Regions from separate parts of the Chryseobacterium sp. T20 genome, predicted to be linked through region 1. Evidence: riboswitches for the same ligand, from Rfam matches in the RefSeq annotation. Region 1 holds a riboswitch; the other holds the start of a gene.
What was found. Region 1 has a riboswitch for thiamine pyrophosphate ahead of ACMA47_RS15380 (TonB-dependent receptor). Riboswitches for the same ligand answer to the same signal wherever they lie in the genome.

Region 1 (5,808 bases):
GATCACCAATAGCATTCCCACTACATGCTCCGCCACAGAATCTCTGTTTCCCTCCGGAGAATTGATTAGCTGAATTCCCAGTTTTTCAGCAACAGGAATATCAATATTTTCCATTCCGGCTCCTACTCTTGCGATGAATTTCAGGTTCTTTCCTTTTTCCAGAAAGTTTTTGTCTAGTGGAATACGGCTTCTGATAATAATTCCGTCGTAATTCTCAATTTTATCACAAACCTCATCATAAGACGATGTAAAATCCTCTTCTAAAATAAAATTCTGAGCCAAAAGCTGTTCAGTAATAAGAGGATGGTTTTTATCTAAAAGAAGTATTTTCATAGTTTAAACACAAATGACACTAATTTATTTCACAAATAGCACAAATTATAAAGTACCGTTAATTACTCTCTTAACACCATTTTTAAACTGAAGTGTATTGAAGTTGATCAACATCCCAAGTTTACAATTACTTAGGCGAAGGTAGGTAAGTATTTGCGCTAAATGAATATCCTGTAATGATTCTATGGATTTTATTTCCAACACAAATTTTTTCTCGATCAAAAAATCAAGCCTATAACCAACATCCATTTTAACCTCATCATAAATTAATGGCATAGGTTTTTGTCTTTCTACAAGAATATCATGTTTACTTAATTCATAAAACAGGCATTCTTCATAAGCGCTTTCCAAAAGTCCTGGTCCCAGCGACTTATGAACTATATACCCTGCTTCATAAACAATTTTTGATATATCATTTTCTGAAATACCCATTTTGCTTATTTTTTTTCATCTGACTAAGCACAAACCATTTGTGAAAATTTGTGCCCGTCATTTGTGTTTTTTGTGTTTTATTTCTTGTCTTTCTTAGACTCCTGCGGTTCCTGGAATAATTTCTTAAGCTCTACAGATTCCAAAGGTTTCATTCTTCCGGAAAGAATTAATGAAAGTTCTTTTCTACGGAATGCTGCTGCAAATCTTTCTTTTTCTTCCTCTGTTTCAGGAATCATTTCCGGAATAGGAATCGGACGGTTGAATTCATCCACCGCAACGAAAGTATAAATCCCTGCATTGGTATGAATTTTCTTCTGATTAATTGGGTCATCCAACCACACATCTACATACACTTCCATGGAAGTAGAGAATGCTCTGGAAACTTTAGATTCCAATACCACTACACCTCCTTCCGGAATCGGATGGTTGAAAGATACGTGGTTTACAGAAGCTGTTACTACTCTTCTTTCACAGTGTCTTGCTGCAGAAATAGACGCACAACGGTCCATTTTTGCCAGAAGTTCACCACCGAAAAGGTTTCTTAAAGAGTTGGTTTCGTTCGGAAGAACGATATTGGTCATAATGGTCAGAGATTCTGACGCTTTTTTTATTTTTGCCATCTAGTCTTAGTGTTGTTTGGGACAGCCGGAGTAGATTTCATTCCTTTTCCGACAGGTTTTACTAATGAATCTTTTTTCAAAGAATCTGAAACAGGTGTTTCCGGGGTATGTACCATCACTTTCACCGTATCTTTTACAATTCTATGGGTAGAGGTTTGTACAGAAACATTATTGAAAGATTTTTTTCCAAAAAGAAGTTCCTGTTGGGTAAACGCCAGGTATAAAATTCCAAGAACCGGAATAACCAGAAGGAAAATCCAAAGAATTGTTTTTTTGAATTTAAAATCCTTTTCGCGATTCACTGTGGCATTCACTTTTTCCCCGTTATTGATATCTGAGAATCTGATTTCTTCCAATCCGTAAAAGTCCGGGCGTCCGGATTCTATTCTTTTCCCCTTGAAATGAGTGTGCCCTTCTTCAATGAAGACTGTTCCAAGGTTTTGAATTTCAAGAACCTGTTCGGCCTGAAGTTTTTTCTTCCAAAAATCAGTCTGAATTTTAAGATCACTTTTCGAAGCTTCCAAAGACATCTGTTTTTGTTCTGCAATAAAAGCAGCAAGATCTTCAGTCTGTACTTCGTAATCTATTGTAAATTCAATCTGACTGGCCGGAGGCAGAATGCTCCCGTTTTCAGAATTAATAATTGCCTTAGAATTTTTCAGTGAAAACACCCCAAAGCCTGGAACTGTGGCAGTTCCAAATTGTTTTAAGTATTCTAAAATATATGCTGAAATATTCATTTGGCAGCAAATTTATAACTTTTTCGGGACTTTTTGTAATATTTAATGGATATAAAAAAGACTGCCGAAGCAGCCTTTTGATTATTTTGTACAAAAAAAGGAATACGACTATTTAAACTCCTTTTTTTAAGCTTAAAAAGGACAAAACTGCTAAAACTAATTTATAAATTTAAATATCCGTGTTCCTGATCTTTTGCTATTGTATTTTCCAGCTTATTCCAAACATAAAGTTCGTTCCTGCCTGTGAAAAATAATACGGTTGACCTTCATAAACAGATCCGTTGTTCACATATTTCCTGTTGAACAGGTTATTCACCAATAGCTTTAATGCAATTTCGTTATTAGCAATTTTAAACTGATACTGAGCATTGAAATCTGTCAGGAAATAATCTTTAAGCTGAAGATTTTCATCTTCGGTATTGTCCAGATATTGTTTTCCAACATACTGATTCATTAAAGCAAACTGGAAATTCTTTGTAGGATTGAATTTCAGGCTTAGATTGGCAATTACATTCGGCGAGAATGAAATCTGGGTATTTCCAAGGCTCTTAGGAACATCTCCATTTTGAATATTGAAATCCTGGTTTCTGTTCTGGCTTAACGTTACATTTCCTGAAACCTCCCATTGCTTGGATAATTTGGCCAAAGCACCAACTTCAATACCTCTTCTGTAACTCTTCCCTGAATTTGTTCTGATAAATGCTCCTACGTTATTCAGTTCTCCATTCAACACCAACTGGTTCACATAATACATATAATAAACATTGGCCGTCAACGAAACAATTCCGAACTGTTTTTCAAAACCAGCCTCAATGTCGTGAAGTTTTTCTGCTTTCACATCATTATTCGCCATCAAATCATCTCTGTTCGGTTCACGATGAGCGTGAGCGTATGAAAGGAAAATTTTACCTCCGTCAATTCTGTAATTCACTCCGGCTTTTGGATTAAAGAACAACCAGTTTTTACTTAAATCTGCACCTTCTCCATCACCTGCCATCAGGATTTTAGTATTATAATTAATTTTTCTAAGCTGTAAATCACCAAAGAATTCAAAATTATCTACTCTTAATAAAGCTTTTGCAAAACCTGAGACTTCATTCTTCACAGAGCGGTTTCTGTAATATTCGCTTTCATCAATCTGAGGGAAAAATACTCCCGTCACATTTCCATAATGCCTTCCGTAATACTGATTCACAACGGCACCAAAGTTCAGATCCAGATTGTCAAACTTCCCGTACAATGTAGAAACCATTCCGTAGAAATCATTATTCAGCCATTTTTTTCTGATAAAATCTGAGTATTTTATCGTTTGCCCACCTTCAATGATATTAGGCAGATTGTACCTGGAGAAAAGATTTCCCTGCTTATAATTTTCATAATATCCTTTTCCTTTTGTATAGTGGAACGTGGTTTCAAGATTCCAGCGGTCGCTGAATTTCTGTTCCCAAAGCAACTGATAATGATTCTGTCTGTAGTTATCTGTTTCATTATCATAGAAACTTACAATATTCTCCCAATTGGCATCGTAGATGGCTCCTGAAATATTGAATTTCGGATCCGTTTCCCAGGTCTTTCGGTCAATACCATTCCAGGCCTGATAGGTTTTCTCTTTACCTCCAAAAGCCATTAAACGCAATTTTGTATTCCCTTCTTCAAATAAAGCAGTAAAGTTATAAGAATGTAAGTTCGATGAAGCTCTGTCTATATATCCGTCAGAATGAATATGGGTATATCTTCCCATCACGGAAAGACGGTTTTTCCAGAATTTCCCGGAACCTATTTCAGCTGAATATTTATAGGTATTAAATGATCCGTAGCTGTCGTCTGTTTTAAAATAAAACTTCTCTTCCGGATCTTTAGAAAGTACGTTAATACTTGCTCCAAAGGCAGAAACCCCGTTATTGGAAGTTCCTACTCCTCTCTGAATGACAATCTGTGAGGCAGAACTTGTTAAATCCGGAACATTGACAAAAAATGTACCCTGGCTTTCAGAATCGTTGTATGGAACACCATTCATCATGACATTGATAGCACTTCCTGAAACTCCACGAATTCTGAAACCGGTATATCCTACACCGTTTCCAGCATCTGAAGTAGAAATAATGGAGGTTTGATTTTTCAAAAGAATAGGAAGATCCTGTCCCAGATTCTTACTGTCCAGATCTTTCTGTACATTGATGATTTCCTTTGCTACCGGCAGTCTTTTGGTAAAGTTAACGGCTTCAATTTCCCTGACCTTTAGGGAATCCTTATTTTGAGCCTGGATAAAAGCTACAGAGCCTACACTAAGCCCTAAAAAAAATAATCCTTTCATTCTATAAATCTTTGACATTTAATGAATAAAAGGGGTGATTATGAGATAATTGACAAATAGTAAATGATACGTGATGTTTATCGATCATTTATCGCTAATCATCCATCAATTATTTAAATGGTTCCCTAAACAGCATTACCTGTTCCAGGTTCATTGGGTATAATCTCAGCCTGTTAAAGCACCCCTTTATTTCAGCCGCAAAATTACAAAAAATATATGAATTGGAATTAGGGTTTCGAGATGCGGGATAGTGGGTTACGAGGTGCGAGATTCGGGGTATTGGGTTTCGGGATACATGGATGGTTATGGAATGAAAAATAGGAGTTATCAAATGAATCATTCATCATTCATCATTCATCATTCATCATTTATAATTTATAATTATTTAGTACGTTTTGTTGTTCGCATCGATATAGTAGTAATTCGAGCCGTCTTTTGTCACTTCAAACATCTTGCCCAGTTTCCAGCTGAAGTTTCGTTTAATATTGGAATATTCAAAAGGAATGATAATCTTATTATTAACATCAATGATTCCAAATTTATCATTATTGGAAGCAACAATCATAGGATTAGCCACATCATCCCCTTCCAGAATGAACAGATACTGATATTGAGGATAGATCTGATATTGTCTGTAATCGGCTGCATTCACAAACTTTGATTTTTCAATGATTCCGTAAAAACCATTCAGGATATAGGCCTGAAATAGCTGTTGTTTATATTCTTCAAACTTACACTTTCCAAAATCTGCTTCTTTGAACTGATATACTCTCTTTCCAGACTGATCTATACGGTAAGAAATCATATTTTTTTCTACAGTAGCATATTCTTTTGTTCCAAATTTTCTGACTTTTTCATTAGGAGAATTCAGAAGGTTACAGTCTTCATAAAAAAATACGGCAATATGATATTCCGGCTGGATAATAAATTTCCCATTCTGATTGACATACCCGAACTGATCTCCTTTTTTCTTAGGAATCAAAACAGGAAGATCTTTGTTGATCACCACCAGATCAGCATTAGGTTTATTAGCTGCAACTGCTTTTTTAACCGTGCTTTTTGTTCCTTTCTTCACGGGAACTTTCTTCACAGATTTGGTCTGCGAGAAAACGAAAATCGAAATAAAAACACATAAAACATTCAGGATATTTTTCATATTCTCCATTTGTTTACAAAAATACGACCAAAAATAGATATTATAAAATTCATATTTATAAAGAATCTAAATAATTTCATTCTTATAAAATAGTAAAATTTCGTAATTTTGGGAACATTTTGAATTGTTTGATAATTTTAAAAAACTTTTGAAAAAGTGTAGATTATGCTGACTTTATTCGGTTAATGTTGCATCAAAATGCGAGAACTCAAA
Region 2 (5,808 bases), on a different contig from region 1:
ATAAAATTGACGGTGATAAATATGGTGATACAGAATCAACAGAAATTTTTAGATGTAGTTATGAAAAGGCAAATGCAACTTTAGAACAATATTTTGAAGAAAATAATATTGAAAAAATTGAAACAAAAACGTTTTTATATAATCCGGAAAAATATAGTTTTAGAAATCTAATTAATTCAAATAACATGTAACCTATTCTCTAATATTATAAAAGACCAATAGAAATATTATAAAGTTATTCAATCATAAAATAATTTGGAGTAGGGACTTAATATCAATATAAACTGAATCGTTAAAAGAAAAAATTCAAATTCGCTCTCAGAAACTTCAACACTTTATTGACATGTTTTTCCACGGCTGTTTTAGAAATATCATTTTCCTGAGCAATGGTAAAAAGACTGAGATTCTGGATTTTATTTTTGATGAAAAATTCACGGCTCTTTTCCGGAACCTGCTCCAGAAGGCTTTCTATCTTTTTAAGCTGATCTTCCTGTTGGATCTGTTTTTCGAGTTCTGAGCTTTCTTCATCCTGACTTTCCTGGGAATTTTCAAGAGGAACGAAAATCATTTTTCTTTTACGGTAGAAATTGGAGATTTCCTGTTTGGCAGATTTAAAGATGAGTGCTTCAATTTCTGAGGGAGAATGGGTTTTGGATAGATATTTCCAGACATGCATAAAAATATCCTGAACAATTTCTTCAATATCCTCCTCTTCCGAAAGGTATTTGGCCACAAAAAAATACACCCTGTGCTTGTAACCGGAATATATTTCTTTAAAATGATCCATTCTTTAATACGTCTTTGAACTCAAAACTGGTGGTACAAAAGTATCCAAAAGCTATGGCAATCATATTAAATATATATTAAGTTTAAATCCTTAGCGATAAGTCAGCACCGGATTTTCACAGAAAAATTTTCTGCTCAGAAAGAAAAGTCCAAATCATCAGCGAAAGGTCTGAAATTGGAATGCATAGCCGCTGTAAAATAGTCACAGAATACCTGATACACTGCAGAATTGGTATCCGTTGCCCGGATTCCCAGTTGTGTATAAATAGTAAGAATCTGATGGGACAATCTTTGAACCAGCTCTACTCCATATTGATGAATCTCGTGTTGTTGATCACCTGAAATCTCTTTATGATCACCCAGTATATTTTCTACTTCTCTGGCAATGTTTAGTACTTTTTCCAAATGTTTTTCAACAGACTCTGTGAAACTTTTGAAATGGATCTCAGGACGAATCAATTCTGCCTCTTCAATAAAATGAGAAGCCATTCCTAAATAATTGACCAAAAGCGTCAGATCTGCAAAAACCCGAAACGGAATAGTGTCCAGAATATCCTTGGTGAAAAAGGTATCATACACAAAGCTGTACTCTTCACTAACGAGAACATTTTCAACAGTGAATGAATAGGTGCCGCTGGCTTTCATTCCCATAGATTTCCAGTTAGGAATAATTTGAGCCCTTTCTTTCGGAATAATGAATGAGTGAATGATCTCATTACCGTCTTTATCCATTATAGGTTTCCCGTTTTCCGTAATCTTGGCATTCAATGTGAAATGGGTCAGATGAGGTGCTCCGGTTGCAAAATTCCATGAACCATTGATCAGATAAGTACTGTCATCTTGTTTTTCTGCTGTACCGCCAATCATTCCGCTGCCGCCAAAACAGGTTTCAGAATGGGTGAACAGTAATTGAGCAACTTCAGGTTTGATATTTCTGGAGAAGTAATTGGCTCCGGCACAAAGTGTCAGCATCCAGCCAAAGCTTCCATCGGTTTCTGCCCAACCAAATAAAGCTTTAAGTCCTTCTTCAAAACGATAGCCGAGTCCTCCATATTTTTTGGGAACCCAGATCTTCAGTAATCCTTCTTCGTGAATATATTGTATTACCTCATCAGAAATTCCAGAATCTCCATGAAGTTCCTGTCTGATCTCTTTAGTGCTCAGCATTAGCTTTGGATTTAATGATTTTCTGCCACTCTATATATCCGGAGATGGCTACTAAAAATAAGAATGATGTCAAAACAGCATAGAGATACAATTCTTTATGGATCATTAAAGGGATAGAAATAATATTACTTACGTTCAATATCACCCAGTTTTCAATTTTCCGTCTTGCCATCAGCCACATTCCCGCCCAGGCAAAAGCACTCACCAGAGAATCCCAGACCGGAACATCCGAATCAGTAAAATGGGTCAGAAAAGACCAGAATAAGATAAAAGTTCCCAAAACAATTCCTCCGGTAATCCACTTTTCTGTGGTGCTGGTAACGGAAATTTCCATTTCTGATTTTTGCTTCCCGAATTTCCAATACAGCCATCCATAGATACTCATGACCAGATAATAAAGATTTAAGGTAAATTCAGCGTACAGCTTGGAAGTAAGCATCACATACAACGTAAGAAGAATCCCTGCAATTCCGAAAAGATAGTTGTTGACGTTGTTTTTACGAGCCAGTAAAACCTGAATGACTGAAAATAAGACTCCGAACCATTCCGGTAAGGTAATTTGTTTTAAAATGTCCTGCATCATATTAATTATTGGAAATCAAATGATGAGATGATCAGTAAGCAATCCCTACGCCGGCATTATCCGGATCAGGTGTGGAAGTACATTCCTGGGTATCATCTCAGCCACTGTTCTGTAGCACCCCATTGTTGGGACAAAGGTGCAGCTTTTTTGTGGAAAAAGAAAGGACTTCAGGCTTTTAATTTTGGAAATATAATACTTCTATTTATCCTTTAAAAAAAATATCCTATGCTTCCTGAACTAACCGGAATGTAAGATTAATACGTTCCTTCATGGAGGATACAGACTTAGCAATTCTATGCTCCCAGTTTTCCTGAAGATCACCTTTCATAATCAATAATGAGCCATTAGGAAGTGGTAGGCTGTATTTACTCTGATGATGATCCTTTTTCCTGAAATCAAAGTTTCTGGTCTGTCCTAAACTTAAAGATGCAATCACAGGACGTTTTCCATATCTGCTTTCCTTATCCCGATGCCAGGCAACAGAATCGTTATGATCCCTGTAAAGGTTAAGCAATACAGAATTGAACTGATAGCCGAATGTTTCTTCGATCCTTTGCTTTAAAGAAAATAATTCGGGAGTCCAGAGGTTGTTATCCACTTCACCATTTCCTAATGGATAATCCGTTTTCGGATCACCATACCAGGCTGTTAGGCGTGGTGTCAGAACCGTTTTGTCATACATTTTCTGAGTACGTTGTTTCCAGGGAGATGTTTCAAGCAGATGATATTTAAGATTATCCGCTTCCTCCTGACTCAGGAAATGTTCTCTGTATTCCAATAGGTCTTTTGGAAATTCATATAAATCTTCTGAATCGAACAAGCTGAGCTGGGTCATATTTTTAGTTTTTAAAATAACAGAAAACCTTATGTTCTCTGAGGAAACGAATTTGATACAAATAATATCTACAAATATATCAATAATGATACAAAATAAATCAAACAATAAAGATCATTAGAACAAAATACATAATGGTAGATTTTTACAAAAGCTATATCATTATTTTTATTCGTTAAAAACAACCTTCTTTTTTATATAATTCACTTTTATAACAAATTGTAAATTAAATATCTGAAATAATTAATACATTCAAAAAAACGAGTAATAATGTATTATATGCACACAATAGGATGTCACTTCGGGAAGATTTAATACTTAATTCAAAAATAATTATTCATCTTTGCAGCCTTAAAATCAAACACGCTAGTTTATTTCATGAGCATTACTTTTAAAAAGCGACTAATTATAGCGCTTGTATTACCTACGGCCGCCATTTATTATGGGCAGAGTACGAAGGATTCTTTAGAGAAATCTAAATCTATTGATGAGGTTATGTTGGTAGGTAGAAACCTTTCCCAAACAGCCAAAGAGAGAAAAACACCTGTTGCAGTTTCCAACATTAAAGCTGCAGAAATTCAGGAAAAACTGGGAAACAGAGAATTCCCTGAAATTATGAAGTCTACTCCATCCGTTTATGTTACCAAAGTAGGTGGTGGTTTCGGAGACAGCAGAATCAACATGAGAGGTTTTGACGGGGCCAACATTGCAGTGATCATCAACGGACAGCCGGTGAATGATATGCAGGGAGGAACTGTGTACTGGTCTAACTGGACTGGGTTGGCTGACATTGCCAGCAATATTCAGATCCAAAGAGGTTTGGGAGCTTCTAAATTTGTAGTTCCATCTGTAGGAGGAACGATCAATATTGTAACCAAAGCTACCGATTCTGAACAAAAAGCAATGGTGAAAGGAGAAGTTGGAAATGACAACTACTCCAGAATATCTGCTATGTACTCTTCAGGATTAAAAAACAAATGGGGAACAACCGTATTGCTTTCCCGTTGGCAAGGTGACGGATACATCAATGGAACAAAAGGTGAAGGTTACTCGTGGTTTTTCTCTACAGGATTTAAGCCTAATGAAAAGCATGCGTTCAATTTTATCGCTACCGGAGCACCACAGGTACACGATACGAGAAGATCTTCTGCAACAGGAGCGAACGTAGCAACATTGCAACAGTTTGAAACTTATGGAAGAAGATACAATCCACAAACAGGAATGTTGAATGGTTCTCAGTTCAACCTGGCTCCTAACTTCTATCATAAGCCTATCGCATCATTGAACTGGGACTGGACAATGAATGACAATCTGAAATTATCCACAGTTCTTTATGGTTCATGGGGACGCGGTGGCGGTGGTACCGGACTTAACGGTTCTATCAAAAACGCAGCCGGACAAACTATGAACTTCATGAATTATGGTGCAGGTGGTGACGGTACAATCAACTGGGATATGATTTATCGTTATAACAGAGGCGGTATGGTAACGGATTATAATGGAAATAGCTTCCAGAAATCAACCTTTACTGCTCCTGCAGGTTCTCCTGGTGATTATAACGGGCAATATGTATCTACTCTGAACGGAACAACTGGTATCGTGAGAAAGCAGAGTATCAATGCTCATGACTGGTATGGTGTGATTGCTGACCTTAATTATAAGAAAAATAACTGGACTTTTAACGGAGGGATTGATCTTAAGACTTACAAAGGAGCTTTGTATGACATTGTAACGGATATGTTGGGATCAGATGCTTTATTTGTTCCTGGTACAGCAAATGCTCCAAAAGGATATTATATCAATCAAACGGTAAAACCGGAACCTCTTACGAAGCTTAAAGATGCTCAGAAAGTATCGATCCATAATGAAGGGCTGGTAAAATGGGCAGGTATTTATGGAATGGTTGAGTACAGTTCTGAGAAGCTAAGTGCATCTGTTCAGGGATCTGTTTCTGAGCAATATTATAAGAGAGTGGATTATATGCTGTATACGCCAGGAAACCAGGAGACAAAATGGTACCACAAAACAGGATATATTGTAAAAGGAGGTGCCAACTATAATATTGACGATCACCACAATGTATTTTTCAATACAGGGGTTATCTCAAGACAGCCTTTATTCAATGCATTATTCCCGTCCAACCAGAATATCTATAATGATGCTAAGAATGAAAGAATTTTCTCTGTGGAGTTAGGATATGGTTTCAAATCGCGTTATATAGATGTGAACATCAATGCTTACAGAACGCAGTGGGATGACAGATTTATTTCAAGAACATTCAATGCTACAGCGGCAGATGTTGCAAAATTCCCTCAACTTAATCTTGGAAGCGCTTATTTCTACAATGCCTTGAACGTAGGTCAGCTTCACCAGGGAATCGAATTGGAAGCAAAAGCCAGACCTTTTACCAACCTAAGATTAAGAGGAATGGTATCAA

Region 2: another riboswitch for thiamine pyrophosphate. It lies ahead of pnuC (nicotinamide riboside transporter PnuC); the one in region 1 lies ahead of ACMA47_RS15380 (TonB-dependent receptor).

The regions. Positions count from the first base shown of each region.
Region 1 is NZ_JBLFDU010000006.1:171,436-177,243, reverse strand. Features, by position in the region: gene ACMA47_RS15400 (2-hydroxyacid dehydrogenase) at 1-333, opposite strand, end outside; gene ACMA47_RS15395 (GxxExxY protein) at 379-765, opposite strand; gene ACMA47_RS15390 (acyl-CoA thioesterase) at 843-1,385, opposite strand; gene ACMA47_RS15385 (hypothetical protein) at 1,373-2,125, opposite strand; gene ACMA47_RS15380 (TonB-dependent receptor) at 2,322-4,439, opposite strand; TPP riboswitch at 4,544-4,635, opposite strand; gene ACMA47_RS15375 (WG repeat-containing protein) at 4,825-5,604, opposite strand.
Region 2 is NZ_JBLFDU010000001.1:169,027-174,834, forward strand. Features, by position in the region: gene ACMA47_RS00785 (GIY-YIG nuclease family protein) at 1-191, shown strand, start outside; gene ACMA47_RS00790 (RNA polymerase sigma factor) at 293-787, opposite strand; gene ACMA47_RS00795 (hypothetical protein) at 922-1,953, opposite strand; gene pnuC (nicotinamide riboside transporter PnuC) at 1,940-2,536, opposite strand; TPP riboswitch at 2,562-2,668, opposite strand; gene ACMA47_RS00805 (alpha-ketoglutarate-dependent dioxygenase AlkB family protein) at 2,760-3,371, opposite strand; gene ACMA47_RS00810 (TonB-dependent receptor) at 3,750-5,808, shown strand, end outside.